DNA from 4 places in the Geobacillus sp. YHL genome. Region 3 is predicted to be linked to each of the others. Evidence: riboswitches for the same ligand, from Rfam matches in the RefSeq annotation. Region 3 holds a riboswitch; each other region holds the start of a gene.
What was found. A riboswitch is a leader RNA that binds a small molecule or an ion and turns the genes downstream of it on or off. The one in region 3 is predicted to bind S-adenosylmethionine.
Positions count from the first base shown of each region.

Region 1 (7,483 bases), on a different contig from region 3:
CGTATCCACTGAAATCCATTTCACCGACTCACTCCGTAGCGATTCCGTAAAGAGAGGAAGACGGAACGATGTTGAAGTTTATTTTGCGCCGAATCTTGATCATGATTCCGCAGCTATTTTTGTTAAGCGTCCTCATTTTCTTGCTGGCGAAGGCGATGCCGGGCGATGCGCTGACGGGGCAGCTGGCGGCCAACCCGAAAATGGATCCGCAGACGCTTGAGGAAATGCGGGAAAAACTTGGCTTGAATGATCCGGTACATATTCAATACATCCGTTGGGTGAAAAACATGCTGCAAGGGGATCTCGGCCTTTCCTATACCCACCAGCAGCCGGTCACTGATCTGCTGGCCGGACGGATCGGGAATACGGTGTTGCTGTCGGCGGCGATTTTAATTTTGACGTACCTGATTGCCATTCCGCTTGGCATCGTGTCGGGGCGATGGACAGATACATGGGCTGATAAGCTGATCGTCGGCTACAGCTATCTCGGGTTTGCCACGCCGCTGTTCATTTTTGCTTTGATCATGCTGTTTATTTTCGGCTTTCACCTTGGCTGGTTTCCAACCGGCGGCAGCGTGGACGTTCAGGTCGAGGAAGGGACGCTCGCTTACTATTTAAGCAAATTGAACCATCTCATGCTTCCGGCGTTGTCGGGAGCGCTCATCAACACGGTCGTTACGATTCAATATTTGCGCAGCGAAATCGTCGATACGAAAGTGAAAGATTTCGTGAAAACGGCGCGGGCGAAAGGCGTGCCGGAGCGGCACATCTATTGGCGCCATATTTTGCGCAATTCGTTTTTGCCGATCGCGGCGTTTTTAGGGTATGAGATCACCGGGCTTGTCGGCGGTTCCGTGTTTTTGGAGTCGATCTACAGCTATCCGGGGCTTGGCCAGCTGTTTTTGCAGTCGATTATGCAGCGGGATTACAGCGTCGTGACGGCGCTCGTCATGATTTCCGGCCTGGCGACGCTGGTGGGCACGCTGTTGTCGGACATCATTTTGAGTGCGGTCGACCCGCGCATCCGGATTGAGTAGGGAAGGAGGAAGGCAGCTGACATGAAAGCGGAAATCAGCGGCCCAACGCCGGCCGGAGCGAACATCGAGAAAAGCCCTTCCGCCTTTTCGATCATGTGGCGGGAGGTGGCTCGGGATCGGCTCGCGCTTGGTTCGCTCATCATTTTAGGAATCCTTTTGTCGATCGTCTATGGCGTGTCGCTCTTTTTGGATCAAGAGGAAATCGTGAAAGTGGATTTTCTTTCCATCTATTCTCCGCCGTCAGCGGAACACTGGCTTGGCACAGACTACGGAGGGCGCGACGTGTTTGGCCAGCTCATCATCGGCGCCCGCAATTCGTTTACGATCGGGCTGGCCATTACGCTCATCACTGGGGCGATCGGCCTCATTGTCGGATTGGTGGCCGGCTATTTCGGCGGCTGGATCGACAACGTCATCATGCGCATCATCGATTTTATTCTCGTCTTGCCGTTTTTAATGCTGGTGATCGTCTTTGTAGCCATCGTCCCGAAATACAATGTGGCGACGTTCATTTTGATTATGAGCGCGTTTTTATGGACGGGCAAAGCCCGGCTCATTCGCGCCAAGACGCTTGCCGAGCGGGAATTGGACTATGTCAGCGCATCCAAGACGCTCGGGACGCCGGATTGGAAAATCATTTTGTTTCAAATTTTGCCGAACTTAAGCTCCATTATCATCGTCAATTTGACGTTGAACTTAGCTGGCAACATCGGCATTGAGTCAGGTCTTACATACCTGGGGTTCGGGCTGCCGGAAAGCACGCCAAGCCTTGGGACGCTGGTCAGCTATGCGACCAATCCCGATGTGCTGCAAAACAAATGGTGGGTATGGCTGCCTGCATCATTGCTCATTTTGGTGATGATGCTGTGCATAAATTTCATCGGCCAAGCGCTGAAACGTGCGGCTGATGCAAGACAACGACTAGGATAAGGGGGAAGAAAATGTGAAGAGAAAATGGCTGGCGGCTCTCGCCGCGCTCTTGCTCGTGCTCGCCGGGTGCACGGGCAAATCCGACACAACGAGCGGAAAGGGCAACAATAACGAAAAACCGGCGGCTCAGAAGGAAGACATCAGCAAATTCCCGATGACGGTGAAAAACGACGGGAAAATCATCGATGGCGGCGTGTTGAAATACGGCCTTGTGTCCGATACGCCGTTTGAAGGGACGCTCAGCTATGCATTCTACACCGGAGCGCCCGACGCAGAGATTTTGCAATTTTTTGACGAGTCGCTTTTCCGGACGAACGGTGACTATGAAATTACAAATGATGGGGCTGCCACGTATGAGTTGTCGGATGATAAAAAGACGATGACAATCCATATTAAAGACAATGTGAATTGGCATGACGGCCAGCCGGTGACCGCTGAAGACTTGGAGTATGCGTATTTGGTCATCGGCCATAAAGATTACACCGGCGTCCGCTATGGCGATGCGCTCATCCAAGGGATCGTCGGGATGGAAGAATATCACAGCGGCAAAGCGGATAAAATTTCCGGCATTAAAGTCATCGACAAAAAGACGTTGACGATCACATGGAAACAGGCCAATCCGTCGGTGTTGACTGGCATTTGGGCGTATCCGCTGCCGAAGCATTACTTGAAAGACATTCCGATCAAAGACTTGGCGAAATCGGATAAAATCCGGAAAAACCCGATCGGGTTCGGTCCGTTTAAAGTGAAGAAAATCGTTCCGGGCGAGTCGGTAGAGTTTGTTCGCAATGATGACTACTGGGCTGGCAAACCGAACTTGGAAGGCGTCATTTTGAAAGTCGTCAGCCCGCAAGTCGTCCTGCAAGCGCTGAAAAAAGGCGAAATTGACGTCGCTGAGTTCCCGACTGACCAATATTTGAACGCGAAAGGGACGAAAAACATTCAGTTTATCGGTAGAGTGGATTTGGCGTACAACTATATCGGCTTTAAACTCGGCCATTGGGATGCGAAAAAGCAGGAAAACGTAATGGACAATCCGAAATTCCAAAACAAAAAACTGCGCCAAGCGATGGCGTATGCCATCAACAACCAAGAGGTGGCCGACCGCCTGTATCATGGTTTGCGCTTCCCGGCGAACACGCTCATTCCGCCGTCGTTCCCGGGCTATCATGACAGTTCCATCAAAGGGTATACGTACAATCCGGAAAAAGCGAAACAATTGCTGGATGAAGCGGGATATAAAGATGTGGATGGCGATGGCCTCCGCGAAGATCCAAACGGCAAAAAATTCAAGGTCAACTTCTTGGCGATGAGCGGTGGGGACATCGCTGAACCGCTGGCCAAATTTTATATGCAATGCTGGAAAGATGTGGGCCTCGATGTTCAGCTTGTAGACGGACGCTTGGCGGAGTTCAACTCCTTCTACGATATGGTCGAAAAAGACGATCCGAAAGTGGATGTCTACGCCGCCGCTTGGGGAACTGGAACGGACGTCGACCCGTACGGATTGTACGGCCGCAACGTCATGTTCAACTACTCGCGCTGGGTGAATGAGAAAAACGATGAACTGTTGGAAAAAGGCCATTCCGAACAGGCGTTTGACAAAGAATATCGTCGGAAAATTTACAGTGAATGGCAAAAGCTGATGAACGAAGAAGTGCCGGTCATCCCGACGTTGTATCGTTCGGCCATTTATGCCGTCAACAACCGCGTCGCCAACTTCACGGTCGATCCGGGCTCGAAACTGACGTGGAAAGATGTCGGCGTCACGTCCGAGCAACCGGAAGTCGAACAATGACGGTTGTTGCCTTTGATGATGTATGATAAGATAGAAGATAAATTGCATACGTCTTATCAAGAGTGGGCGAGAGAACGGGCTTGATGACCCCACAGCAACCTGCCGCAGGCAAGGTGCTAACACCCGCAAAGCGGTTTCGCTTTGGATGATAAGAACGGCTCATGGCCCCTTTCGCATCATTCCGAGGCGAAAGGGGTTTTTGTCGATAGGGGGTGAAGGGGGAAATAGTGAAGAGGGACATGTCGATCCGAGCTTGCATGGCCGCTCATCTCCGTGCCGCTGCGTTCGCCGTTCATGTCATGCGCTGCGTGCAGGCGGAGCTCATCCGGTTTGACTCTAAGGCGGCGGTGCATGTCGACCGTGGGGACGGATACGTTCATTTGTATGGGGAAGCGCAAGGAACAGCCTTTTCGTTGTTGTTGACCAACAGTGAGGCGGACGAATGGAAGGCGGACGGACCGTACGCCCTTGACCGCTACATATGGACAGAGCTTGGGAAAAAAGGGATTTTCCCGATGCAGATGACGCCGTATTTACAAGCAGTATGGTTAACTGAGTCATAGAAAGGAAGAGGGACGAATGGCAGTCAAAAAATTTGAACATGTCGGCATTCAAGTGAAAGACATCGAGGCATCGAAAGAGTTTTATCAAAATGTTGTCGGCTTGGAGCTGCTCGACGAAATGATTCATACGAACGGCACGATGAAATTGGCGTTTTTAGGGATTGGCGGCTCGATCATTGTCGAGCTGATCGAAGGATACAATCCGGATTTGCCGACGGAAGGAAAAGTGCACCATGTGGCGTTTACGGTGGAAGACATTGAGCAGGAGAAAGAACGGCTTCAGTCGCTGGGTGTGCCGCTTGTGTGGGAAGAAATAACGACACTTCCGAACGGGGCAAAATATTTGTTCTTCCTCGGGCCCGACGGCGAATGGATCGAGTTTTACGAGCCTGCTCGATAAATGGCGTCACGCTAGGCGGCCAGCTGTTTGGGCCGCCTATGAATTTGCCGTCTGGCGATTGGCGCTTCGTTCCATTTTTCTTCGTATGGCCTTGCCTGCCGCTAGACAACAACCGTCCATGTAGGAGTCGTCGTCTTCTCGATTCAATGGTATACTAGAAAAAGAGAGGGGGAGGATGACGTGGAAGAAATGATCGTGCACGCGATTCAAGACGACTACCCTGATGAATTCGCCTGGTGCTACGGCTGCGGGCGTCTGAATGAACAAGGCCACCATTTCCGCACCGGGTGGCGGGGCGACAAAACGGTGACGGTGTATACGCCGCGTCCGGAACATACGGCGATTCCAGGGTTTGTGTACGGCGGGCTGATCGCCTCGCTCATTGATTGCCACGGCACCGGTTCAGCGGCGCTTGCCTTGCATCGGAAAAACGGCCATGAACCAGGGAGCGGGGAAACGCCGCCGCGCTTTGTTACTGCGTCGCTTCACGTCGATTTCGTCAAGCCGACGCCGCATGGAGTGCCGCTTGTCGCCGTCGGCACTGTGACGGAGATTCATCCGAAAAAATGGAAAGTGGACACCGAAGTGTTCGCCAACGGCGAACTGTGCGCCCGCGGGCAAGTCGTCGCCGTCGTAATGCCGAAAACGTTTGTCCGTGGGTAACAAGCAACGAAAGGCGCCGGAGAGCGGCTGTTTTTGACAGCGCTTTCCCCGGCGCTTGGCAACTGGTCGAAAACGGCTGCGCCTCACCTCGTTTCGCCATTGAGGACTGATGATGTCATGAAAAAGGCAACTCGACAACGCCTCTTCTCAAGTGGGGAAACCTTGTGAAATTGGTTCTCCTTTTTCAACAAAACCACCGATTTGGCGAACATCATCGTTTTTCACCGGTTTTCTCGGATTCCTCTGATCATCGCTTTCCATGCGTTTCAAAACAACAACAGCAGCTGCTGTTTGGACTCGTCGAATCCAAGGAGAACGAGCATGCGCAAAAACGCCTTTTGGAGATCCATCACCTTCACGGTTTGTCCATGATCAGCACCGACGACGTGGCGCTCGCCACCTCTTTGCCGTTTTGCCGCACGATGGCGGTTACATAGGTGACGGTTTTCCCGAACTTTTCCACCCGCGCCTCGATTTCGGCTTCTCCAGCCGCCGCTGGGCGGTGAAACGTCGTCTGCAAGTTGATGGAGGCGTGCATTTGGTCATCGCGAAGCAAGGTCGTCACCGCATACGCCATGAGAATGTCCGCCGCCGCCCCGACGAACCCGCCCATAATCACCCCGTTGCCGTTGAGCAGCGATTCGCTGATCGTCCATACCCCTTTCGCATAGCCGTCTCGGGCTTCCGTCAGGCGGACGCCGAGCGTTTCGTCGCATGGGGGCGGCGCGCTTTGACCGGCGATGACAGCGTGCAAGTTGGTCATTGGCTTCATGTGGAACACCCTTTCTGTTGTCAATCATGTTTTTTTATTCGCCAAACGGCGGCGATTTCCTCTTTTCGCGTGCATGAGGAGGAGAACGGCAAAGCTGTGGCGAAAGAAACAAGCAGCTGATGATGGAAAGGAGATGGTCTCATGTATCAACCGCCAGACGCCGGCCGTTGGACGGGACGGATTGACAGCGTGAGCGATGAGCAGGCGTTTCGTCTTCATCAGCGCATTCGCTTGCTCGATTTGTCGCAGCCATTGGAGACGGTGGAACGAGCGGCGGCATTCATCGGGTTTGCGTGCGACGAAGGAGTGCGCCGCAACCAAGGCCGCCAAGGGGCGAAAGAGGCGCCGGCCGCCGTCAAAGCGGCGCTGGCCCGGCTGCCTTGGCATCTTCCGGAAGGGGTCGTTGTCTATGACGCAGGCGATGTCGTTTGCGTCGATGAACGGCTCGAACAAAGCCAGACTGAACTTGGGAAGGCGGTCGCCCGCCTGCTGAAAAACGGGATGGCGTCTATCGTGATCGGCGGCGGCCATGAGACGGCGTACGGCCATTACTTGGGCGTTCGCGAAGCGCTCGGGCCCGAAGCCCGCCTTGGCATCCTCAACATTGACGCCCATTTCGACTTGCGCCCGTACGATGACGGGCCGACGTCCGGGACGATGTTTCGGCAAATATTGGATCAAGACGAACGGGTCCGTTACTTCTGCCTCGGCATTCAGCGGCTTGGCAACACGGCGGCGCTGTTTGCGGCGGCCGAGACGTACGGCTGCCGGTACATGCTTGAAGACGAGCTGACCGCAGGGCCGATCGAGGCCGCCTATGAACAAATCGAGGAATTTGCCGCTCATCACGATGCCGTGATGTTGACCATTTGCATGGACGCCATCAGCGCGGCTGCCGCGCCGGGGGTGAGCGCGCCGTCGCCGTTTGGACTCGCTCCGTCGCTAGTGCGCGCTCTCGTCCGCCGAATCGTTTCTCATCCGAAAACGATCAGCGTCGATCTTTGCGAAGTCAATCCACTCTGGGATGAAGGCGGAAAAACGGTGGCGTTGGCCGCCGCCTTTTGCATGGAAGCGCTCCTTCATTTTCGACGCTTGCAGCCAAGGCGGTGAGAACGTGAAATTGGTCATTGCCGAACGGGACGACAAGGAACGAGAAGCGATCCGCTGGCTCGTTTCCGCGTATTCCTTGCCGATTGAGCAAGTATATACGGCGGCTACGGTCGAGGAGATGATGGCGTTTCTTGAGCGGGAGGCGCCGGAGCTATTGTACGTCGAACTGGATATGATTCCGTATGAACGATGGTCGAAGGCGACATCCCA
Region 1 is NZ_JAEIGB010000005.1:130,858-138,340, forward strand. Features, by position in the region: gene JCR24_RS07400 (ABC transporter ATP-binding protein) at 1-50, shown strand, start outside; gene opp4B (oligopeptide ABC transporter permease) at 69-1,037, shown strand; gene JCR24_RS07410 (ABC transporter permease) at 1,059-1,967, shown strand; gene opp4A (oligopeptide ABC transporter substrate-binding protein) at 1,981-3,765, shown strand; SAM riboswitch class I at 3,816-3,920, shown strand; gene JCR24_RS07420 (hypothetical protein) at 4,005-4,328, shown strand; gene JCR24_RS07425 (VOC family protein) at 4,345-4,728, shown strand; gene JCR24_RS07430 (PaaI family thioesterase) at 4,909-5,391, shown strand; gene JCR24_RS07435 (PaaI family thioesterase) at 5,747-6,163, opposite strand; gene hutG (formimidoylglutamase) at 6,305-7,273, shown strand; gene JCR24_RS07445 (helix-turn-helix domain-containing protein) at 7,278-7,483, shown strand, end outside.
Region 1: linked by a shared signal. The riboswitch ahead of JCR24_RS07420 (hypothetical protein) and the one ahead of JCR24_RS10045 (phosphoadenylyl-sulfate reductase) in region 3 are both predicted to bind S-adenosylmethionine.

Region 2 (7,483 bases), on a different contig from region 3:
TCAGCTTGCTGATCGGCGGCAGGACGCCGAACGCATCGGCTGTCAAAAACACGATCGTGGACGGATGGCCGGTGACGCTCGGGTCGATGATGTTTTGGATCGCCTGAAGCGGGTAGGCGGCGCGTGTGTTTTCCGTCAGCGTGCCGTCGTCGTAATTCGGCACCCGCGTCGCGTCATCGAGAACGACGTTTTCGAGCACCGCGCCGAAGCCGATGGCGTCAAAAATTTGCGGCTCTTTCTCGCGCGATAGGTTGATGCATTTCGCATAGCAGCCGCCTTCGATGTTGAAAATGCCGCGGCTTGACCAACCGTGTTCGTCATCGCCGATCAAGCGGCGGTTCGGGTCGGTCGAGAGCGTCGTTTTTCCCGTTCCCGACAAGCCGAAAAAGAGGGCGACGTCGCCTTCCTGCCCGACGTTGGCCGAGCAGTGCATCGGCAGGATGCCTTGTTCCGGCAGCACATAGTTCATGACCGAGAAAATCGATTTTTTCATTTCGCCGGCATACTCGGTGCCGCCGATCAACACGGTGCGCCGTTCAAACGAGATGATGATGAACGCTTCCGAGCGCGTGCCGTCAACTTTCGGGTCGGCTTTAAAGTTCGGCGCGCAAATCACCGTAAACTGCGGCTCATGCGCGGCGAGCTCTTCGGCGCTCGGCCGGATGAACAGCTGATGGACGAACAAGTTGTGCCAGGCGAATTCGTTCACGACTTGAATCGGCAGCCGATATTTCGGATCAGCGCCAGCAAAGCCTTTAAACACGAACAGTTCATCTTTCTTCATTAAATAGTCGAGCACTTTGTCGTACAGTTTATCAAACGTCTCGGGAGACATCGGCTGGTTGACCGGGCCCCAGTCGATCGTTTGTTTTGTGGACGGCTCTTCGACGATGTATTTGTCTTTCGGCGACCGCCCTGTGTACTTGCCGGTCGTGACCGCGACGGCTCCGGTGTGGGTCAGCCGCCCTTCGTTCCGTTGCAGGACTTTCTCGACGAGCTCGGCGACGGACAGCTGATGGCGGACGTATGGTTTTTGCAGCAATACATCAAGCTTATTCGTCATGTTTGCGATCCCCATATTCAAAACCTGCCTTCTTTTTGTAATCACTCTTGAAAATAGTATAACACATTTTTATTAATAGTCCATACTAATTGTGTGGGTTTTTCAAACTTTATTTTGCCCAATGTGTCGATTTCCTTGAGGAAAGAATTTTCGCGGCTGGAAATGATAAAAAATGAATTTTGATAGTTGACTTTGCCGATTCCGTTGCGATAAGATAAGTCATTGAACGGATACTCTTATCCCGAGCCGGTGGAGGGACAGGCCCGATGAAGCCCAGCAACCGTCACAACTGTACATGTGTGAAATGGTGCTAACCTGTGGCAAGGCGCAGTCCTTGAACGATAAGAGTGAAAGGAAGCAATACGATTGCCATGACCTTTCCTCAGCCGTTACAGGAAAGGTTTTTTATATTGCGAAGGGAAAAAGGGAAATGAGTTCCGTGTCGCCACATTATGCCAAGAGGAGGAAACAAACCGAATGTCAGCCAAACGCCGCTTGTTTACTTCAGAGTCTGTGACGGAAGGACATCCGGATAAAATTTGCGACCAAATTTCTGACGCCATTTTGGATGCCATTTTGGAAAAAGATCCGAACGCCCGCGTCGCCTGCGAAACGAGCGTCACGACCGGGCTGGTGCTCGTGAGCGGGGAAATCACGACATCAACATACGTGGACATTCCGCGCATCGTCCGCGATACGATCCGGGAGATCGGCTACACGCGCGCCAAATACGGATTTGACGCTGATACGTGCGCGGTGCTGACGTCGATTGACGAACAATCGCCGGACATTGCGATGGGGGTGGACCGGGCGCTCGAGGCGCGCGAAGGTCAGATGACTGACGAGGAAATCGAAGCGATCGGCGCCGGCGACCAAGGATTGATGTTTGGGTTCGCCTGCAATGAGACGGAAGAATTGATGCCGCTGCCGATTTCGCTTGCGCACCGCTTGGCGCGCCGATTGGCGGAAGTGCGCAAAACGGACGTCTTGCCGTACTTGCGGCCGGACGGGAAAACGCAAGTGACGATCGAATACGATGAAAACGGCAAACCGGTGCGCGTCGATACGATCGTCGTTTCCGCGCAGCACCATCCGGAAATTACGCAAGAGCAAATCCAGCGCGACATTAAAGAGCAGGTCATCAAGCCGGTCGTGCCCGCGGAGCTGCTTGATGAGAACACGAAATATTTCATCAACCCGACAGGACGGTTTGTCATCGGCGGTCCGCAAGGGGATGCTGGGTTGACGGGGCGCAAAATCATCGTCGATACGTACGGCGGCTACGCCCGCCACGGCGGTGGCGCGTTCTCGGGCAAAGATCCGACGAAAGTCGACCGCTCGGCAGCGTATGCGGCCCGCTATGTCGCGAAAAACATCGTCGCGGCAGGACTGGCCGACAAATGCGAAGTGCAGCTTGCCTACGCGATCGGCGTCGCCCGCCCAGTTTCGATTTCGATCGATACGTTCGGCACCGGCAAAGTATCGGAAGACATTTTGATTGAGGTCGTGCGCAACAACTTCGATCTCCGCCCGGCGGGCATCATCAAAATGCTCGACCTTCGCCGCCCGATTTACAAACAGACGGCTGCTTACGGCCATTTTGGGCGTACGGACATCGACCTGCCGTGGGAGCGCACCGACAAAGCCGCCTTGTTGAAAGAACAAGCGCTGGCGTTGGCGGACAAGTGATGAAAGAAAAAGAGCTGCCTGATCACGGCAGCTCTTTTTTGTCGGCGCACGATGTCCGCTGTTGCTGCAGCGCTTTGTAATACTGCCCTTTCTCGACATATTCGCGGCGGATGCGCTCCATTTCGCGGATATCGTCTTCCGTCAGTTCGCGGACGACTTTCGCCGGCCGGCCGAGGGCGAGCGTGTTGGGCGGAATTTTTTTGCCCGGCGGCACTAAACTGCCGGCGCCGATAAACGCGCCTTCCCCGATTTCCGCGCGGTCCAAAATGATTGAGCCCATGCCGATGAGCGCGTTTTTGCGAACGATGGCGCTGTGCAAAATGACTTGATGGCCGACCGTCACCCCGTCCTCAATGATAAGCGGATTGTTTGGACTTTGATGCAAAATTGAGTTATCTTGAATATTGACCCGGTTGCCAATCACCGTTGGCGCCACATCGCCGCGAATGACGGTATTGAACCAAATGCTTGTCTCTTCGCCGATCACGACATCGCCGGTGATCGTCACATAGTCGGCGATAAAGGCGGAGGCGGCAATTTGCGGCGTTTTGCCTTTGTATGGGTAAATCATGGGCGTTCGTTCCTTTCTGTTGCAAAATCGATCGTTCACCATGTATTGTACAACGCTGCGTCCAAATCGCCAACGAAAGCGAGCGCACCTAATCGGGATTGGTGAAAAACGTTTCGTTTCGCCCGATGAGTGGTTGGGATCGGGGAAGAAGATCCGATTTCACAAAGCTTCTCAACGTGAGAAGAACCGTTGTTGAGCGGCTTTTTCACTCCGTCGCCAACCCTTTTATGGTTTGCCCCGGCCGCATTGATGGCAATACTGGAAGACGAGATCGCAAGCTGTTCAGACGCGAAACGATTTTGGTTGCCGATAAGATGGAAATGCTAGGAGACGAGACCATGGTGTTTGCACCTGAGGTGAGCCGATTGAACATTCCGAAAAACCCCATCGCCTTGATGAAAATGGTGTATCGTGACGTGCTTCCGCTTGTCCACCGCGAGCTTGCCTATTGGCGGCGCCAGGCCGAGCGCATTCCCGACCCGGAATTGCGGCGCCAGGCGCTCGCGAGCATCGCTTCGAAAACGTTCCATTGCGAAGGCGGCTCCATTTTGGCGCTCTTGGCCGGAGAAAACATGGAGGATTGCATCCGCTTTATCGTTGCTTACCAGACGATCAGCGATTATTTGGATAATTTGTGCGACCGCAGCACCTCGCTCGATCCGCTCGACTTTCGCGCCTTGCACGATTCGATGCCGGACGCTTTGACGATCGGCGCGGAGCCGTCGAACTATTACCGCCATCGCCGCGAACAGGAAGACGGCGGCTATTTGCCGGCGCTTGTCCGCACGTGCCAAGAGGTGCTCGAGACGGTGCGCCATTATGAGACGATCGCCCCATTTTTGCATGAATTGGCCGGATATTATTGCGACTTGCAAGTGCATAAACATGTCGAAGCGAGCGAGCGGGTGCCGCGGCTGGAGAAATGGTTCGCGCAATACAAAGACGCCTTGCCGCCGATGGAGTGGTATGAGTTTTCCGCCTGCTCCGGTTCGACGCTCGGCATTTTCTGCCTCGTCGCCTATGCGTTTGGCGAATCGCTGCCGCCGGAGATGGCGAGACAAGTGCGCGACGGTTATTTTCCTTACATTCAAGGACTGCACATTTTGCTCGACTATTTGATCGATCAGGAGGAAGACCGGGACGGCGGCGATTTAAACTTTTGCTTTTACTATCCGAATGAAACGGTGATGCTTGAGCGGCTTTGCCATTTCATCGAAGAGGCCGACCGCCATGTCGGCGCCCTTCCGCACGGCGAGTTTCACCGCCTTATTCACCGAGGGCTTCTTGGATTGTATTTGTCGGATGCCAAGGTGAAAAAGCAACGCGGGCTGCGCCGGCTGGCGCGCCGGCTCGTCCGCGCCGGCGGGGCGGCGTCGCAGTTTTTCTATTGGAACGGAAAAGCATACCGCTTTTGGCAGGAGCGGCAAAAACGGCTGTCCTTTTCATAAGGGCGGCCGTTTGCTTGTATTGGCAAAAGGGGCGGGATCCGATTGATTCAGGCGCCCTTATCCGCCCGGGTTTCGAGCGCGAGCAAAAACGGCGGGTTGTTTTGCCGATTGATGAATTCGTATTTCAAGGCATGGACGCGCCGTTGATCAAGAGAGCGGACGTAATCAAGGAGCGCGTCGCGTTCGCGCTTTCCTTCCGGATGGCCGTGGTAGACGACAAGAACGATGACGCCGCCCGGCTTCATGACGGAAAGCAACTGGCGGACCGCTTCGATCGTCGATTCCGGCTGGGTGACGATTTGCTTATTGCCGCCCGGCAAATAGCCGAGGTTGAACACCGCGCCGGCGATGCGCCCGTGTACATCGGCGGGAAGCGCCTCAAGCAGTTCACTATGGCTTCGCTCGAACAACGTCGCCCGCCCGCATAGCCCATGTTTCGCGAGGCGGGCGGAAGCGGCGGTGATGGCCTCAGACTGAATGTCAAAGCCGAACACATGGCCGAAATCCCCGACGCGTTGGGCCAAATACACGGTGTCGTGCCCGTTGCCGACGGTCGCGTCGACGGCGATGTCGCCTTCGTTGACTGCTTGATCAAGCAAAAAGCGGGCAAACGGCAAAATGTTCATCAAAGCCATCGGTTGTCCCCTCCTTGTGATCGTTTCATCGTTTACGTTGGCAGGCGTGGCGTTGCGCCAAAGTGTCGGATGCCATCGCTTTTCCCCTAAACTTTCCATCCTCTGCGCCGGCGTGACAGAAAACCTTGAGCTGACCGACATTGATCGAGCTGAACGAAGATCCTCACGTCGGCATTGTAACAAAAACTTCATGGAAAATCGACCGCTGCCAATCATTGGCGTGATACGGCCGGCCTATGCGGCGCATAGTAAACATGAGGGAATATCACGAAACGAGGTGAGCGCATGGCGACAAGACAATCCGTTGAGGAATTTTTGCAGCGGTGTGAAGATGTGATCCGCTACGCGAAAGAGCAATATACGGAAGCGCAAAAGCAGGAGCATTACAACATCACCGAATACACCAACGCCCAGCAGATGCTCGAGCAGACGGTCATCGATTTAGCGCACTTGGCGCGAAGCTGCAACGCCCAGCAGCGCGAGCAGCTGCATCGGATGCGGCTCCAACTGGAGCAATTGCAAAATGACATGATTTTGCTTGACCGCTGAAACGAGGAGGAACACAACATGAAGCGACGCTTGAAACAAACGAATCCGGAACAAAAAACACGCAACGGCCAAAACAATAACGATTTGGAGCTTGGTCAAGACTTTGACCCGGTGAAGCTGGCGAAAAAGCAATACGAGGAAACGGGCGGCCAACCGATCCGCTCCAAGCAGCGGAACGGGTGACGACAAGCCAAAGGGGCGGAAGCCGCTCCGTCTTGTTCTTCTTTTCGCGCAGGAGCCCCGCTTCAAAAGCCATTGTTTCCGTGGGGAGTTAGTTTGGCAAAAAAGTGGCGGACGCATCGGAACGCTCCGCCTTTTTGATTGCATTTTTTCCTGTTTTCCCCTACAATTATTTCGGAACTCAAAATAAAAACCAGAAAAGGATGATGACCGATGCCCCGCGCTCTTTGGTGGCTGCTTGTCGGCATGGCGCTCAATGTGACAGGGGCGTCGTTTCTATGGCCGCTAAACACGATCTATTTGCACGAACAGCTCGGCCAGCCGCTCGCTGTCGCTGGTGTCGTGCTCATGCTCAACTCTGGGGGAAGCGTCATCGGCAGCTTGGCCGGCGGCTTTTTGTTTGACCGGATCGGCGGGTTTCGCGTTTTGTTGGCCGGAGCGGTGTTGACGATGGCCGCGCTCGGCGGCTTAAGCGTTTGGCACGGTTGGCCGCATTATGCGGTGTTTTTGGCGTTTGTCGGCGTTGGCAGCGGCGTCGTCTTTCCGGCGGCGTCGGCGTACGCCGGGGCGATTTGGCCGGAAGGGGGGCGGCGGGCGTTCAACGCCTTGTATGTCGCGCAAAACATCGGCGTCGCCGTCGGGTCGGCGCTTGGCGGGCTTGTCGCTTCATATTCGTTCTCGCTCGTTTTTTTCGCCAATCTTTTGTTGTATGCCGCGTTTTTGTTTACGGTTGTGGCCGGGCTGCGCCGCGTTCCGCTCTTGCCGCCGCCGAGAAAGAAACGATCCGGAGAAGCGGAAAGAGCGCCATCCCGCTCCGCGGGCTGGGCGCTTGCCCTCCTTTGCGCCGGCTATGGACTGTGTTGGTTGAGCTATGTCCAATGGTCGACGACGATCGCCGCCTATACACGCGAGCTCGGGATACCAGTCGGGCAGTACAGCTTGCTTTGGACGATCAACGGGGCGTTGATCGTCTTGGCCCAGCCGCTGTTGTCAGCGGTCATCCGCCGCTTCATGCCGACGTTGAAGCGGCAAATCGTGATCGGTTTTTTTATTTTCGCCGTTTCGTTTGCCATGCTGTTGGGGGCGCATTCGTTTGCAGAGTTTGCCGCGTCCATGATGGTGCTCACGATCGCCGAGATGATCGTCTGGCCGGCGATTCCGGCCGCGGTGAACGAATGGGCGCCCCCGGGGAAAGCCGGGTTTTACCAAGGAATCGTCAACGGGACGGCCACGGCCGGACGGATGATCGGACCGGTCATCGGCGGCTCGGTCGCCGATCTGTTTGGAATGAAACTGCTCATCATGATGTTAGCATTGTTTGCCTTATTGGCGGTGCTGGCCGCGCTTT
Region 2 is NZ_JAEIGB010000001.1:52,559-60,041, forward strand. Features, by position in the region: gene pckA (phosphoenolpyruvate carboxykinase (ATP)) at 1-1,078, opposite strand, end outside; SAM riboswitch class I at 1,297-1,411, shown strand; gene metK (methionine adenosyltransferase) at 1,541-2,752, shown strand; gene JCR24_RS00260 (gamma carbonic anhydrase) at 2,775-3,323, opposite strand; gene JCR24_RS00265 (tetraprenyl-beta-curcumene synthase family protein) at 3,662-4,771, shown strand; gene mnmM (tRNA 5-(aminomethyl)-2-thiouridylate-methyltransferase MnmM) at 4,819-5,406, opposite strand; gene JCR24_RS00275 (YtzC family protein) at 5,692-5,955, shown strand; gene JCR24_RS00280 (hypothetical protein) at 5,974-6,138, shown strand; gene JCR24_RS00285 (MDR family MFS transporter) at 6,349-7,483, shown strand, end outside.
Region 2: linked by a shared signal. The riboswitch ahead of metK (methionine adenosyltransferase) and the one ahead of JCR24_RS10045 (phosphoadenylyl-sulfate reductase) in region 3 are both predicted to bind S-adenosylmethionine.

Region 3 (7,483 bases):
ATGACGGAAGACCGCTTCCGCCATCGGCGAACGACAAATGTTTCCAAGACAAACAAACAGCACTTTAATCATCCAAACAGCCACCCCTCTCTCTATGTCCACGGTGCTTTCCACCGTTAGTTTTCCTTCATTTCTTTTCATCTAGCCCTTTTTGGCCCTAAAAGGACGGGGATGTCACGACAAAACAACTCCAGCGGGGGAGCGTGTGCGAATGGGCCAACAACTCTTGCGCGCGTTCACGACAACCATTTTGAAGAAAACGCGGTGTTTCACCAACCTTTTAGACTGGCACTATGCATGTGCACCTACATTTTACCACATCATCCGTTTTTCATCAGAAAAGCAAGCCATGCAATCTCTCCCCATTCTTCCTGCACCTATGGTACAATACATAGTAACTTGCCATGAAAGGAGTAAACGAATGGATTTATCAAAACGGTCGGCGGAAAACGTCGCCTACATGATCGAACAGTTGAAGCAAAAGTTGAAAGTGCTGAACTTGGATGCCATCAAGCCGTCCCATTTTTCCGAGGAATGGTACGATGAGTTGAGAGACATTTACGAGATGGTGATGAAACGCGAGACGTTCAGCCCAAGCGAAATGCAGGCGATTGTCGAAGAGCTCGGAAGCCTGCGCAAAAAATAACGCTCCCATCTGCTGCTAGGCAGGCAATGCAGCTGTTTCGTATAAAAACAATTCCTATCGAAAAACTATGATTGACATTATCGTCAATTGTGCTAAAATTTTAATCAATTAAATGACATGCGTTGCATACGTTGCTCGAGAGTGAGGGAGGAATGGGCTCAATGAACTCCGACAACCTGCCGCCTATAGCAAAGTGCCAATTCCAGCTAAAGAAGATCTTTAGTAAAATAAGGGGCACCCTTTCTCCCGCTCTTTCTGATTCATGCAAGGAAGGATTTTCGCCGCCGAATTGCCGTTTGGCCGCTATATATCCGACTAATTACGTGGATTTTCTTTGATTTTGTGAGGAGGAGAAACCGATGCTCACGTATGATCAGTGGGAAAAGGCGGAAAAACCGTCTTTTCCGTCCGATAATGAAACAAAAGGGGCGCTTGACGTCCTGGCCTGGGCGTATCGCGAATACGGCGATGAGATCGTATACGCGTGCAGCTTCGGCATCGAGGGGATTGTGCTGATTGATCTCATCTCCCAAGTCAAACCGGACGCCGAAATCGTCTTTTTGGATACCGGCCTGCATTTTCCAGAGACGTACGATACGATCGCGAAAGTGAAAGAAAAATATCCGTCGCTTCGCATCGTGATGAAGCAGCCGCGCTTGACGTTGGAAGAACAGAAGGCGCAGTTTGGCGACGAGTTATGGAAACGCGACCCGAACAAATGCTGTGAGCTGCGCAAAGTCATTCCGCTGCGCGAGGTGCTGACCGGGGTGACGGCGTGGATTTCCGGCTTGCGCCGCGAGCAATCGCCGACGCGGCGGCATGTCGAGTACATTAACAAAGACGACAAGTTCCGTTCGATTAAAGTTTGTCCGCTCATTCACTGGACGTGGAAAGACGTTTGGAATTACGTGTATAAACACGGCCTTCCGTACAACGTGCTCCACGACCGCGGCTACCCGAGCATCGGTTGCGCCCCGTGCACCGCTCCGGCTACAGATCCGAACGACTTGCGCTCCGGGCGCTGGGCTGGCCAAGGAAAGACGGAATGCGGTCTCCATCTCGCCTAAGGAGAGAACATTGACATGCTCCTTGCCATTGCTTTGATCGCATCCTTTTTCTTCGCCATGAACATCGGGGCAAGCGGCGCGGCGGCCTCGATAGGCGTCGCTGATGAATCGGACGCCATTCCGAATCGTCAAGCTGCTGTTTGACAGCGACGTCTATACGGTCATCGCCATCTTGAGCGTCTGCTTGGCGTCATTAGCCTAAAAAAAAGAGCGCTTGCCTCATGAACATGGCAGCGGCATTTCACAACATCTATCAATCTAGGAGGTTATGAACATGAGCGTAAGCATCCCGCATGGCGGCACATTGATCAATCGTTGGAATCCGGACTATCCGCTTGATGAGGCGACCAAAACGATCGAGCTCTCCAAAGCCGAACTGAGCGACTTGGAGCTGATCGGAACGGGCGCCTACAGCCCCCTCACTGGTTTTTTAACGAAAACGGATTACGACGCGGTTGTTGAAACCATGCGTCTTTCTGACGGCACCGTCTGGAGCATTCCGATCACGCTCGCGGTAACCGAAGAAAAAGCGAAAGAGCTCGCCGTCGGCGATAAGGCGAAACTCGTTTATCGTGGCGACGTCTACGGCGTCATTGAGATCGCTGACATTTACCGCCCAGACAAAACGAAAGAAGCGAAGCTCGTTTATAAAACGGATGAACTTGCTCACCCAGGCGTGCGCAAACTGTTTGAAAAACCGGATGTGTATGTCGGCGGGGAGATTACGCTTGTCAAACGGACCGACAAAGGCCAATTCGCCTCGTTTTATTTTGATCCAGCAGAAACGCGGAAAAAGTTTGCTGAGTTTGGCTGGAACACCGTTGTCGGCTTCCAAACGCGCAATCCGGTTCACCGCGCCCATGAATACATTCAAAAATGCGCGCTCGAGATCGTTGATGGCTTGTTTTTAAACCCACTCGTCGGCGAAACGAAAGCGGACGATATTCCGGCTGACATCCGGATGGAAAGCTATCAAGTGCTGCTGGAAAACTATTACCCGAAAGACCGCGTTTTCCTCGGCGTCTTCCAAGCTGCGATGCGCTATGCCGGTCCGCGTGAAGCCATTTTCCACGCGATGGTGCGCAAAAATTTCGGCTGCACGCACTTCATCGTCGGCCGCGACCACGCTGGTGTCGGCAATTATTACGGTACGTATGATGCGCAAAAAATCTTCTTGAACTTTACGGCTGAAGAGCTTGGCATTACGCCGCTCTTTTTCGAACATAGCTTTTACTGCACGAAATGCGAAGGGATGGCATCGACAAAAACGTGTCCGCATGACGCGAAATACCATGTCGTCCTTTCCGGCACGAAAGTTCGTGAAATGCTGCGCAACGGCCAAGTGCCGCCGAGCACGTTCAGCCGCCCGGAAGTGGCCGCCGTTTTGATCAAAGGGCTCCAAGAACGCGAAACGGTCGCCCCGTCAGCGCGCTAAAGGAGGATCGCGATGAGCACGAACATCGTTTGGCATCACACATCGGTCACAAAAGAAGATCGTCGCAAGCGCAACGGCCATCATAGCGCCATCCTTTGGTTCACCGGGCTGTCCGGCTCCGGCAAATCGACGGTGGCGAACGCCGTCTCCAGACGACTGTTTGAGCTCGGCATTCAGAATTATGTCTTAGACGGCGACAACATCCGGCACGGGCTCAATAAAGATCTCGGCTTTTCCGCCGCCGACCGGACAGAAAACATCCGCCGCATCGGCGAAGTGGCAAAGCTGTTTGTCGACAGCGGCCAGTTTGTGCTGACGGCGTTCATCTCGCCGTTTGCCGAAGACCGGGCGCTCGTCCGCCGCTTAGTCGAAGAAGACGAGTTTATCGAAATTTACGTCAACTGCCCGCTTGAAGAATGCGAAAAGCGCGATCCGAAAGGGCTGTATCAAAAAGCTCGCCGCGGGGAAATCCGTGAATTTACGGGCATCGACTCGCCGTACGAGGCGCCGGAAGCACCGGAGCTGACGATCGAAACACACCGTTATTCGGTTGACGAATGTGCCGAGCAAGTGCTCGCCTACCTGCGCGAGCGAGGAATGATCCCGGCCGCGAAAACAGACTGATTCCCCCGTCCTCTGCCAAAAAAGAACGGGAGGTCATTTGACAAGGTCGTTTTCATCCCAAGGCAGACCATTTACAATAAAAGCAGCCGAGCATCCATGCCGCTTTCCAGCGGCTGGCTGAATCATGCACGAAGGGGCTGAAACAACGATGGGCAAAGTATATCTTGTCGGCGCCGGCCCCGGCGACCCGGAACTCATTACCGTCAAAGGATTAAAATGCATCCAGCAAGCGGATGTCATTTTGTACGACCGTCTCATCAATGAAGAGTTGCTTTCATATGCCAAGCCGGACGCCGAACTCATCTTTTGCGGCAAGCTGCCCGGCTTTCATGCCATGCAGCAGGAAACGATCAACCATGCGCTCGTCTGGCATGCCAAAAAAGGAAAAACGGTCGTCCGCTTAAAGGGCGGCGATCCGTTCGTGTTCGGGCGCGGCGGCGAAGAGGCCGAGGCGCTGGCCAAACATGGGATCGAATTTGAGATCGTTCCCGGCATCACCTCCGCCATCGCGGCGGCGGCTTATGCCGGCATCCCTGTCACCCATCGCGCGTTCAGCTCAAGCGTCGCCTTTGTCACCGGGCATCGGCGCGACGGAAGTCGTGACGAGATCAAATGGGAAAGCCTCGCCAAAGGCATCGATACGATCGCCATTTACATGGGGGTTCATCACTTGCCATACATTTGCGGCCAGCTGATGAAATACGGCAAAGCGCCGGAGACGCCGGCGGCGGTCATCGAATGGGGAACGACAACTGCTCAACGCACCGTCACCGGCACGCTCGCGACGATCGCCGGAATCGCCGCCAAGGAAAACATCCAAAATCCGAGCATGATCATGATCGGAGACGTCGTCCGGCTGCGCGCCAACATTCAATGGTTTGAGCCGTTGCTTGCGTCATCCGCAGCCGCTGGCGCAACATCGTGAGGCGATGGTGATGGAAGCTGTTTTATATGTCAGCCACGGCAGCCGCATTGCCGCCGCGCGCCATGAAGCGGCGCGTTTCGTCGAACAGTGCCGGAGGGCCATCGATATTCCGATTCAAGAGCTATGCTTTGTCGAGCTCGCGGAACCGGACATTGTCACCGGCGTTGACCGTTGTGTCGCCCAAGGGGCGACACGCGTCATCGTCGTTCCGCTTCTCCTTCTTTCTGCAGGGCATGCCAAACACGATATTCCAGCAGCATTGGACATCGCGAGACGGCGCCATCCGTCCGTTGATATCCTCTGTGGCGCTCCGTTCGGCGTCCATGAAGCAATGATCGACATCATGATCGACCGCATCAGCGAACAGTCCGCACCGCTTGACGGTGAATCGATGATCCTTCTTGTCGGCCGCGGCAGCAGTGATCCAGACACGAAGCGCGACATGTCCGCCATCGCTGCGCTTTTAAAAGAAAAAACGAACGTGCCGCACGTGGACGTTTGTTTTCTCGCTGCCATCCGCCCGACGCTTGATGAAGGGCTCGAACGGGCCTACGCATCGGCGTATCGGCGTGTGTTTGTCGTCCCGTACTTATTGTTTACCGGCGTCTTAATGAAAACGATCGAACGGAAGTTGCAGGGGTTCTCTGTTTCCGACAAGCAGTGGCATTTATGCTCTTACCTAGGCGATCACCCGCGGCTTGTGCTGCTCATTCAACAACAAGTATTATCGCTATCATCCGTAAAAAAAGGAGCTTGAACCATCAAGCTCCTTTTTTCATGTATTTTCCGACTCATCTATTATATGATGGAAGCAGAACAACCGTGATGAAGGAGGACTCATCGGCGTGAAAAGAGTTCATGTCATCGTGGAAGGGCGCGTGCAAGGCGTCGGGTTTCGATACTTCGTCCAACACGAAGCGCTAAAACGGCAGCTGACCGGTTGGGTGAAAAACAATGATGACGGAACAGTGGAAATGGAAGTTCAGGGGAATGAAAGCGCCCTTCAACTCTTTTTGGACACCATTGAAGCCGGAACGATGTTTGCCAAAGTCGCCCGCACGCACATCGAGCCGCGCGATGTCCGCTCCGATGAAAAACAATTTCGCATTATGTACGGGAGCGGCTTTTGACAACTAGGCTCATCCCCTCAAGCAGCGGCCTTCCCGGCTTTTTCGGCCATCGGGCCGGCAGAAGCGCCGGCCCGATGGCCAAAATCCGAAGGGACAGCGTCTTCCTTGCTTTTCTGATCGCCAAACCAAAAGCGGTTCTGCCTTTCCCGCGCTTCTCGCCGCTCACGCCGGCCGCAAATGCGGCGCCGCATAGTGGAAATATGTCTCCAAGATGGCCATGTTCGCCTGCTCATTTTTTCCCCGCGCTTCGCGACAAAGCGGGTCGAACATGTCGACAGCGGAGGGCGGGTATTCGCCGCATATGTCCACGCCGAGCACTTTTTTATGGAATAAGAGCAACCGCAGGCAGGCGAGCAGCTGGGATAGCGGAATCACTCCTTGATCCCAGTTCGTGACCGCGTCTTCGCGGCGAAGAGCGTCTTTATCGATGCTGATATAGATGCTTCCGGTCGGGATGGCCTCGATGAGCGCTTTTGGCCATTCATCATGATCATCAAATGGAAGAACAGTCATGTTCGGAGATAAACGGAGTTGATGCGAAGAAGCAGTTGGGCCAACGATAACGACTTTTTGCAACCGCGGATGCTTAAGTGCATAGGAGACCCATGAGCCGCACGAAATGACATCATCCCCTCCTTCAGCATCCGTATGGCGGTCAAAAAGCACAAGCGTAAACGGTTCGTTGATTTCTTTAAGCAATAAATACGTGACATAATGATAGTTGCCGCTGCCGATCAGCACCGCCCCGCGCTTCCGCCGCCGCTCAAGCCGCCGCTCAATTTCAGCAAGCGCCGCTTCGCTGCAATACAAATTCGTCTCCGGCACGTCGGCAAGATCGACCCATTCGTGCGGAAACTGAAACAGCCGCTTTTGCGATCGGTACACGCCGTCAAAATTCAGCATCGTGACACCATTGCCTTGAACCCCCATCGATCATCACCCTTCTTTCGTTGAATCAGCATTCAACGCTTTGTAGGTGCGGATGAGTCCAAGATGTGTCTCTTTTTTTATTATACAATAGGAGTCGAAATATTTCCGCTCACACGCCTCGGTCATGTACAATAATAGAAAAACAAACAGCAAGGAGGGAGCCGCTTGCAACCGATCGACACGGCAGCTGTACAAGAGGCGCTGAATCGTTTTGCCAATCGCGACGTATATATTCATTTGGAAACGACGAACGGAGCATACGCCTCCCATCATAACGAAGGTTTTTATTCCGTCGGCGCCTACATCCGCAATGCCTGCATCCGCTTCACCCGCGGCAAGATCACCGGCCCCGGGCCATATCGCGTCGGACTGAAGCTTGATCTTGGCTGGGTGTACGCCGAAGGGCTGACCCATTGGGAATGGACAGAAAAAGGACAGTTGCTGCTAGCAGGCCATGATGATCAAGGGAAATTGGCCGTGGCTCTCGAACTGAGCAACGAACCGTTTGTGTAAGGAGGGAGTTCCGTTGAACGAACGACATGTGCTCGTTGTTTTTCCCCACCCGGACGATGAAGCGTTCGGTGTGTCGGGAACGATTGCCGAGCATGCGCAAAACGGCACGCCGGTGACGTACGCTTGCTTGACGCTCGGAGAAATGGGGCGCAATATGGGCGTGCCTCCGTTTGCCAACCGCGAAACGCTTCCACACATCCGCAAGCAAGAACT
Region 3 is NZ_JAEIGB010000009.1:55,221-62,703, reverse strand. Features, by position in the region: gene JCR24_RS10055 (low molecular weight protein-tyrosine-phosphatase) at 1-72, opposite strand, end outside; gene JCR24_RS10050 (DUF1128 domain-containing protein) at 422-646, shown strand; SAM riboswitch class I at 776-880, shown strand; gene JCR24_RS10045 (phosphoadenylyl-sulfate reductase) at 1,006-1,713, shown strand; gene sat (sulfate adenylyltransferase) at 1,988-3,148, shown strand; gene cysC (adenylyl-sulfate kinase) at 3,161-3,772, shown strand; gene cobA (uroporphyrinogen-III C-methyltransferase) at 3,921-4,697, shown strand; gene JCR24_RS10020 (sirohydrochlorin chelatase) at 4,708-5,454, shown strand; gene JCR24_RS10015 (acylphosphatase) at 5,543-5,827, shown strand; gene JCR24_RS10010 (arginase family protein) at 5,990-6,757, opposite strand; gene JCR24_RS10005 (YojF family protein) at 6,923-7,270, shown strand; gene bshB2 (bacillithiol biosynthesis deacetylase BshB2) at 7,284-7,483, shown strand, end outside.

Region 4 (7,483 bases), on a different contig from region 3:
CGTCGCGCCCGGCGATGCCGCGCCGATTGACATACGTCGTTGTGCCTTTGGCCAAATGGTCGACGGCGGCGAAAAAGACGCTTGCGTTCGCTTGGGCAAACACCTCGGCGGCCACATTGACGACCGCTTTTCCTTCTCGGCTTGCCGATATATAGTTTTCGACAAACACGACACGGCTGTTGTCTTCCGCGACAATGATCACGTGGTTAAACAAGGCGATGTCATCTTCGTCTTGAATATAGACCGCCTGAAGCGGCGTTTCAATCTCCACGTTTTTCGGGACATAGACAAACACGCCGCCGTTGAGCAGCGCCGCATGGAGCGCGGCAAGGCGGTGCTCATCCGGCTTGACCGCCGTCATCAAATAGTTTTTCAGCAAGTCGCCATGCTCGCGCGCTGCTGTGAAGATGTCGGTGAAAATGACGCCTTTTTCTTTTAATTCATCGGACAGCGACACGTACGCCGGCGTATGGTTGCGCTGCACGTACAAGTTTTTCGTTCCTTCGCCCGCCTCGATGAGCGCCTTGACCGCTTCCGGCAAATCGTCAAGACCATCATACGGCGCGCTGTCGACCGTGTGGCGGGCGAACTCGGTGAAATTCCATTTGTCGATTTTGGTTTTCTCCGGTTTCGGAAGCGGCAGCCGCTCCGCCAGCCGAAGCGCCTCAAGGCGCCGCGCCGTCAGCCAGTCCGGCTCGCCGCGCCCGCTTGAGAACGTGCGGATGTATGTTTCATCGAATGGGATTTTCGTTTCTGTCGCCATAATCCTCCTCCTAACGCTTACGCTTCTTGTCCGACCGTTTCGTCTTCAATGCCAAGCTCTTTTTTGATCCAGTCGTACCCTTCCGCCTCAAGCCGCTGCGCCAGTTCCGGACCGCCGGATTTGACGATGCGCCCTTGCATCATGACGTGCACGTAATCCGGCGTGATGTAGTTCAATAACCGTTGGTAGTGAGTGATGATCAAACAGCCGAATTCGCTGCTGCGCATTTCGTTGACGCCTTTGGCGACAATTTTCAGCGCGTCAATGTCCAATCCGGAGTCGATCTCGTCCAAAATGGCGATTTTCGGTTCAAGCATCATCAGCTGCAAAATTTCATTTCGCTTTTTCTCCCCGCCCGAGAATCCTTCGTTCAAGTAACGGTGCGCCATATCCGGGTTCATTTCGAGAAACGCCATTTTTTCATCGAGCTTGCGGATGAATTTCATGAGCGAAATTTCGTTGCCCTCGCCAAGCCGGGCATTGATCGCAGCGCGCAAAAAGTCGGCGTTCGTCACTCCACTGATTTCGCTTGGGTATTGCATCGCCAAAAACAGGCCGGCGCGCGCCCGTTCGTCGACTTCCATCTCAAGGACATCCTGGCCGTCGAGCGTCACCGATCCTTCTGTCACTTCATATTTTGGATGGCCCATAATGGCCGATGCCAGCGTCGACTTCCCCGTTCCGTTCGGACCCATGATGGCGTGGATTTCCCCGCCTTTGACTTCCAAGTCCACTCCTTTTAAAATTTCTTTTCCCTCCACGGCGACGTGGAGATTGCGAATCGTCAATACCGCCATGCAGCATACCTCCAATTCCCGATTGAGAGTCAGTTCGCTCGCTTGTCTTCTAGCGATCGTTCATTCTCATTTTATTCTCATTATAATTTTATAACAAATGAAAACTACCTGCAACTTTCCCGCTCTGTTTTCACTATGACCGTGTGAAAAAACAGCGCCTTTTACTATTTTACACGAAAACCTCAAGCTTGTACGAGTTTTTGCAAAAAAAAGACCCCGTTTTTTCCGGAGTCTAGTGAGCCGCCCGCAGCTCGCGGAGGCATTCTTGCACGAGCGTCACCGCCTGGCTCATCGCCGCCCCGCCGCCAAACGCGGCCGCCACCGCGCACGCTTCCAAAATTTCTTGTTCGGACGCTCCTTCATCAAGGCAGCCTTTCGCATGGTAAATCGTGCAATACTCATCTTGCGTCGCCAAGCTGATGCCAAGGGCGATCAATTGTTTTTCTTTTTTCGACAGCGCTCCCTCGGCAAAACAAGCTTCCGTAAATGCGTTAAACCGTTCCGCTACGTTCGGAAGTTTTTGGGTAAACGCCCCAAGCCCTTCCTTGTAGTGGCGAAGCGCGGATTCGACCGATGCATGTGTTTCGTTGTTCATGATCGTTGTCCTCCTTATTTTGCTTATCCGCTGTTAGTATGGATGAAGGAAAACGATATTAAACAACGAATGGTATTAAAAGCTTGTGGAAACACCACCGTTTCGCCAACATCGACGGAATGTCATGATGAAAACGAACGGTTCTGTTCCACTTCCATCATCATAGGAAAGGGGGGAATGCCATTGATTCGTTGGGTTGTCTTTGCCTTAACCGCCGCTTTCGCTTCGTTTTTGACGTGGATCATCATCGGCAACACCCTCGGTGAACAGGGAGACGGCGCCTTCAGCTTAACGGCTGTGATCGTCCTGCAAAACTGCGTCATCATCGTTATGCTCGCCGCCGTACTGGCGCGTTTGAACGGCCGATGAAGAGCGGAGAAACAGGTCGGCCGCGGCGCCCTCGGATTCAGAATCGTTTTAACCTTTGCTGCTTTCTTTTCGTTTAAGGGGAGCGGCTTTTTGGGGACAAAAAAGAAACGGAAGCGAAATGCTCCCGTTATTGGTTGTTTTCCGCCGCTGGAATGACGGCGCCGTGGTATTTTTCTTTAATGAAATCTTGGATTTCTTTCGATTGCAGCACTTCGACAAGCGTTTTGATTTCTTTCCGGTTTTCATCGCCTTTGCGCACCGCAATAATGTTCACATACGGATTGTTTTTCGGCGACTCAACGGCGATCGGGTCTTTCGCCGGGTCCAAACCGGCGTCAAGCGCATAGTTGGCGTTGATCAGCACCGCATCGCCTTCGCCGTTTTTGTAAATTTGCGGCAGAAGCCCGGCGTCGACATCGGCCTTAAATTTTAAATGCTTTGGATTTTCGATGATGTCATTGACTGTCGCTTTCGTTTTATCGACGCCCGGTTTCAATTTAATGAGCCCTTTTTCTTGCAGCATCGATAAAATGCGGCCATGGTCGGCGACCGAGTTGCTCATGATGATCGTCGCGCCGTCCGGCAGTTCTTCAATGCTTTTGTATTTTTTCGAGTATAAGCCGATCGGCTCGATATGAATGCCGCCGGCGTTGACGAAATCATAGCCGTACTCTTTCTTTTGCGATTCCAAATACGGAATGTGTTGGAAATAGTTTGCGTCGATTTGCTTCTCAGCCAGCGCTTTGTTCGGCAAGATGTAATCTTGGAACGTAATGATCTCCAAGTCGATGCCTTTTTTCTTCAAAATCGGTTTCGCTTTTTCCAAAATTTCCGCATGCGGCACGTTCGACGCACCGACTTTCAACTTCACCAATTTGCCGTCTTTGCCGCCTTCCGCGCTGTCGTTATTGTTGCCGCCGCATGCCGCCAAAGCGAGCACGAGAATGGCGGCGAGCAACACACCCAACCATTTCTTCATCAGTTGTTTCCCCCTTTATCGTTTATCGATTTTCGAAGTGACAAAGTCACCGATCAGCTGAATGATAAATACAATGACCAACACCAATACGGTTGCGACAAATGTCACATCGTTATGGTTGCGCTGGAACCCTTCCAAATACGCCAAGTTCCCAAGCCCGCCGGCGCCGATGGCTCCAGCCATCGCTGTATAGCTGACGAGCGACACCGCCGTCACCGTAATGCCGGAGACAAGCGCCGGCAATGACTCCGGCAGCAGCACTTTCCAAATGATCGTCCACGTTGAGGCGCCCATCGCTTGGGCTGCTTCGATGACGCCTTTATCAATTTCGCGAAGAGCGATTTCGACCATGCGGGCGTAAAACGGCGCGGCCCCAATGACCAAAGCCGGCAGCGCCGCATTGGCGCCAAGCATCGTCCCGACGAGCCATGTTGTAAACGGAATGAGCAAAATGATCAAAATAATAAACGGAATAGAGCGGAAAATGTTCACAAACGCAGCAATCACTGTATTGACAAACCGGTTTTCCCATAGGTTGCCCTTCGCTGTCAAAAATAGAAGCAAGCCAAGAACGATTCCGAGGACGAAAGTGGCCGCCACCGCCACTCCCGTCATATACAGCGTCTCGACCGTCGCCGCCCACATCGTCTCCCATTGCACGTTCGGCAGGAGGTTAGCGAGCATCGTGAATCACCTCCACCGCCACCTGCTGGCGTTGAATATAGTCAAGCGCCCGGTCGATTTCATCCCTCGCCCCGTCGAGGTGCACGAACAGCACCCCATAGGCGCCTTGATGGGTTTGCGAAATTTTCCCTTGCAAAATGTTGACATCGACGGCAAACTGACGCACCACTTCGGTGATGAGCGGCTTTCCGGCTGCCGCGCCGACGAACGTCAGCTGCGCGATCAGCCCGCTCGGGTATTGGCCAAACAAATGGGAAATCGCCTCTTCCGTCTCCTCAGGCTCGATCAGCTGCTTGACGAACCGTTTCGTAATCGGTTGCTGCGGGTTTCGGAACACATGCAGCACGTCGCCTTGCTCGACGATTCGGCCGTTTTCCATCACCGCAACGCGGTCGCAAATTTTGCGGATGACGTGCATTTCATGGGTGATCAGCACAATCGTCAGCCCGAGGCGCTTGTTGATGTCAACGAGCAAGTCCAAAATCGCATCGGTCGTCTGCGGGTCCAACGCCGATGTCGCCTCGTCGCACAGCAAGACTTTCGGGTTGTTGGCGAGCGCCCGGGCGATGCCGACCCGCTGCTTTTGCCCGCCGCTCAGCTGCGACGGGTAGGCATCCTCGCGCCCGGAAAGGCCGACAAGCTCGATCAATTCATCCACCCGCTTGTTCCGCTCCTCTTTCGGGACGCCGGCAATTTCAAGCGGAAAGGCAATGTTTTCCCTGACCGTGCGCGACCAAAGCAAGTTGAAATGCTGGAAAATCATCCCGATTTCTTGGCGCGCCTTGCGCAGCTCCCGACCTTTCACGCGCGTCATATCGCGCCCGGCGACGACCACCCGGCCGCTCGTCGGCTTCTCGAGCCCATTGAGCAAGCGGATGAGCGTGCTTTTCCCCGCGCCGCTGTAGCCGATAATGCCGAAAATTTCCCCTTCGCGAATCTCAAGCGACACATTGTCGACTGCCGTGACCGAACCGTTGGCCGCTTGATAGATTTTCGTCACTTGTTCGAGTGTAATCATCGTTTCACCTTCCTCCCCAAGCGGCAGAGCGCAAAAAGAAAACCTTTCTGCCCGCAGAGAACAGAAAGGTATTGTGCACCATTCCGTCTCTTATCTCTCAAAGCAGGCCGCTTTGTGTGAATTGGCACCATTTCAGCACATGCGCTGACGGTTGCCGGGCTTCATTGGGCACATCCCTCCACCTCTCTTGATAAGAGCGCAACAATCGCCTATTCAATTGACTACGAATGTGATTGTATCATTGTCTGTCGAAGCGTGTCAACATCTTTTTTATCCGACGTCCCGATAAGGCTTGGCCAAATGGAGGAGCGATTCAAGAAGCAAAAGCTGGCGGAAGCTTCCTGACACGTGCACTTCACGCAACCGGACGAGCTGCTGCAGCTTCAGTTCGCCGTTCAGCAGGGACGCGAGCGCCTCTTTGGAACCGCGCACCGTCAATGTTTTCCGTTCATCGTTTTCCATCCCTCTAGCGGCTGATTCCTTGCCGATCAACAGCAAGGCGGTTTCGTCATCGCTTTCAAACCGAACATACAGCTGCTCATCCGGCAAAATCGGCACCAAATGGCGCAACACTTGCATCCGTTCCACGAACTGCCCAACTAATTCACGCATTTCCATGGATATCCCCTCCCCCATTTTTATTTTTTTCACTTCCACCTGAAGAGGAGAAATCCTTTACAAAAATCTCGACAACCCGTTGACGAACGAGCGCCGTTTTTGTCATTTCCCAAGAAATGTGTCAAACAGCGTCAAAAAAAGGCGAATCATCGGGACGGCAAGCAGGCTTGAATCACTTCGTACAAATACGGAACGGAATGAAAGGCATACCACTTGCCTGCGATCGTTCCGTCCCTAAAAAGAAGCAGGCAAGGAACGCTTTCAATTTTCCACGCAACGGCCTGCTCAGGGATATAGTTGATGTCCGTTTCGTAAAACGGCAGCGCCGGAAACAACTGCTCCACCACCGTGAGCATCCGCCGCGCCAGCTGGCACGTGCCGCACAGCGGGGTATACAAGTAAAGGGCCAGAAGCGGCTCGACTTCCACCACTCGCATGACATCGTTTCGGTCGATCGCTTTCACTCGCCTCTTCCCCTCATGAGCGATTCGATGCGGACGTCGAAACGAGCGCGCAACAGCACTTGCGCCAAGTGCCAAGGCGGAGCAGTCGCCACTTCGCGATACGCCCGGTCAATGTAAAGATGCTCCGCCTCTGGAAACATGCGGCGAAACTGCCGGCGCAATTTTTCTCCCGCCTCATCGGCATCGGCCAAGACGTATACATCGCATCCTTCCAGCTCATCAGCCAGCTCCTCAAGGCGCGCATCACTGATCGTGCCGTTTGTGCAGACGATGACGACTGGTTCGTTCAGCACCGCCGCCACTTTTTGCTTGTCTGATCGCCCTTCGACGATGATCACTTTTTCCACGCGTCGCATGTCCGACCCACCTAACTTCAAATGAGGATACTATTATTGTATGTCTTGCGCCGGCCAAATGTTGAAAATGAAAAGCAACGGCCATCCACCGTTGCCTTTCAACACCAGCCCGCTTCCCCGTCGCAATCGACATATTTTTGGTCCGGCTCAACGGTAGCGGTCACCTGTTTGTAAATTCTTCCGTTTTGTTCGGTATACCCATTTTTCAACGGGACGGCCGCCGGAAGCGGAAGGCGCCCGATGAGCTCTCCTTCCTCGTACAACTCCAGCGAGCGGCCGTTCAGTTTGCCGATGATCCGGTCCGTGACATCTATGCGCGTCGTTTGCAGCGCCATCGCGAGCACCCCTTTTTTCAATCAAATTCCGGTATGTATAGAGTGCCCGAATCGAAGCGAAGATTGCAGGAACGTTTATCCTTCGTTGATCATCGCCTCGTATTGTTCCGCCGTCAACAAATTGTCGATTTCGCTCAAATCATTCGGTTTGACGACGATCATCCACGCTTTGTCATACGGCGATTCGTTCACGTACTCCGGATGGTCATTTAACGCCTCATTCACTTCAACGACCGTGCCGCTGATCGGCGCATACAATTCCGAGACCGTTTTCACCGATTCAACGCTGCCGAACGGCTCGTTCGCCGTAACCTCTGCGCCGACTTCCGGCAGCTCGACAAAGACGATGTCGCCAAGCTCTGATTGGGCGTAATCCGTAATGCCGATGCGCACGTTCTCTCCTTCCACGCGCACCCACTCATGCTCCTTTGTATAGCGAAGTTCTTTCGGCGTGTTCATCGTATCCCTCCATTGCGACAAAATGTATATTCCTTTTCATCATAAC
Region 4 is NZ_JAEIGB010000019.1:38,150-45,632, forward strand. Features, by position in the region: gene sufD (Fe-S cluster assembly protein SufD) at 1-763, opposite strand, end outside; gene sufC (Fe-S cluster assembly ATPase SufC) at 781-1,560, opposite strand; gene JCR24_RS14015 (carboxymuconolactone decarboxylase family protein) at 1,793-2,155, opposite strand; gene JCR24_RS14020 (hypothetical protein) at 2,333-2,524, shown strand; gene JCR24_RS14025 (MetQ/NlpA family ABC transporter substrate-binding protein) at 2,652-3,503, opposite strand; gene JCR24_RS14030 (methionine ABC transporter permease) at 3,519-4,187, opposite strand; gene JCR24_RS14035 (methionine ABC transporter ATP-binding protein) at 4,177-5,205, opposite strand; SAM riboswitch class I at 5,293-5,402, opposite strand; gene JCR24_RS14040 (hypothetical protein) at 5,476-5,823, opposite strand; gene JCR24_RS14045 (thioredoxin family protein) at 5,970-6,287, opposite strand; gene JCR24_RS14050 (toprim domain-containing protein) at 6,284-6,643, opposite strand; gene JCR24_RS14055 (YusG family protein) at 6,742-6,978, opposite strand; gene gcvH (glycine cleavage system protein GcvH) at 7,054-7,437, opposite strand.
Region 4: linked by a shared signal. The riboswitch ahead of JCR24_RS14035 (methionine ABC transporter ATP-binding protein) and the one ahead of JCR24_RS10045 (phosphoadenylyl-sulfate reductase) in region 3 are both predicted to bind S-adenosylmethionine.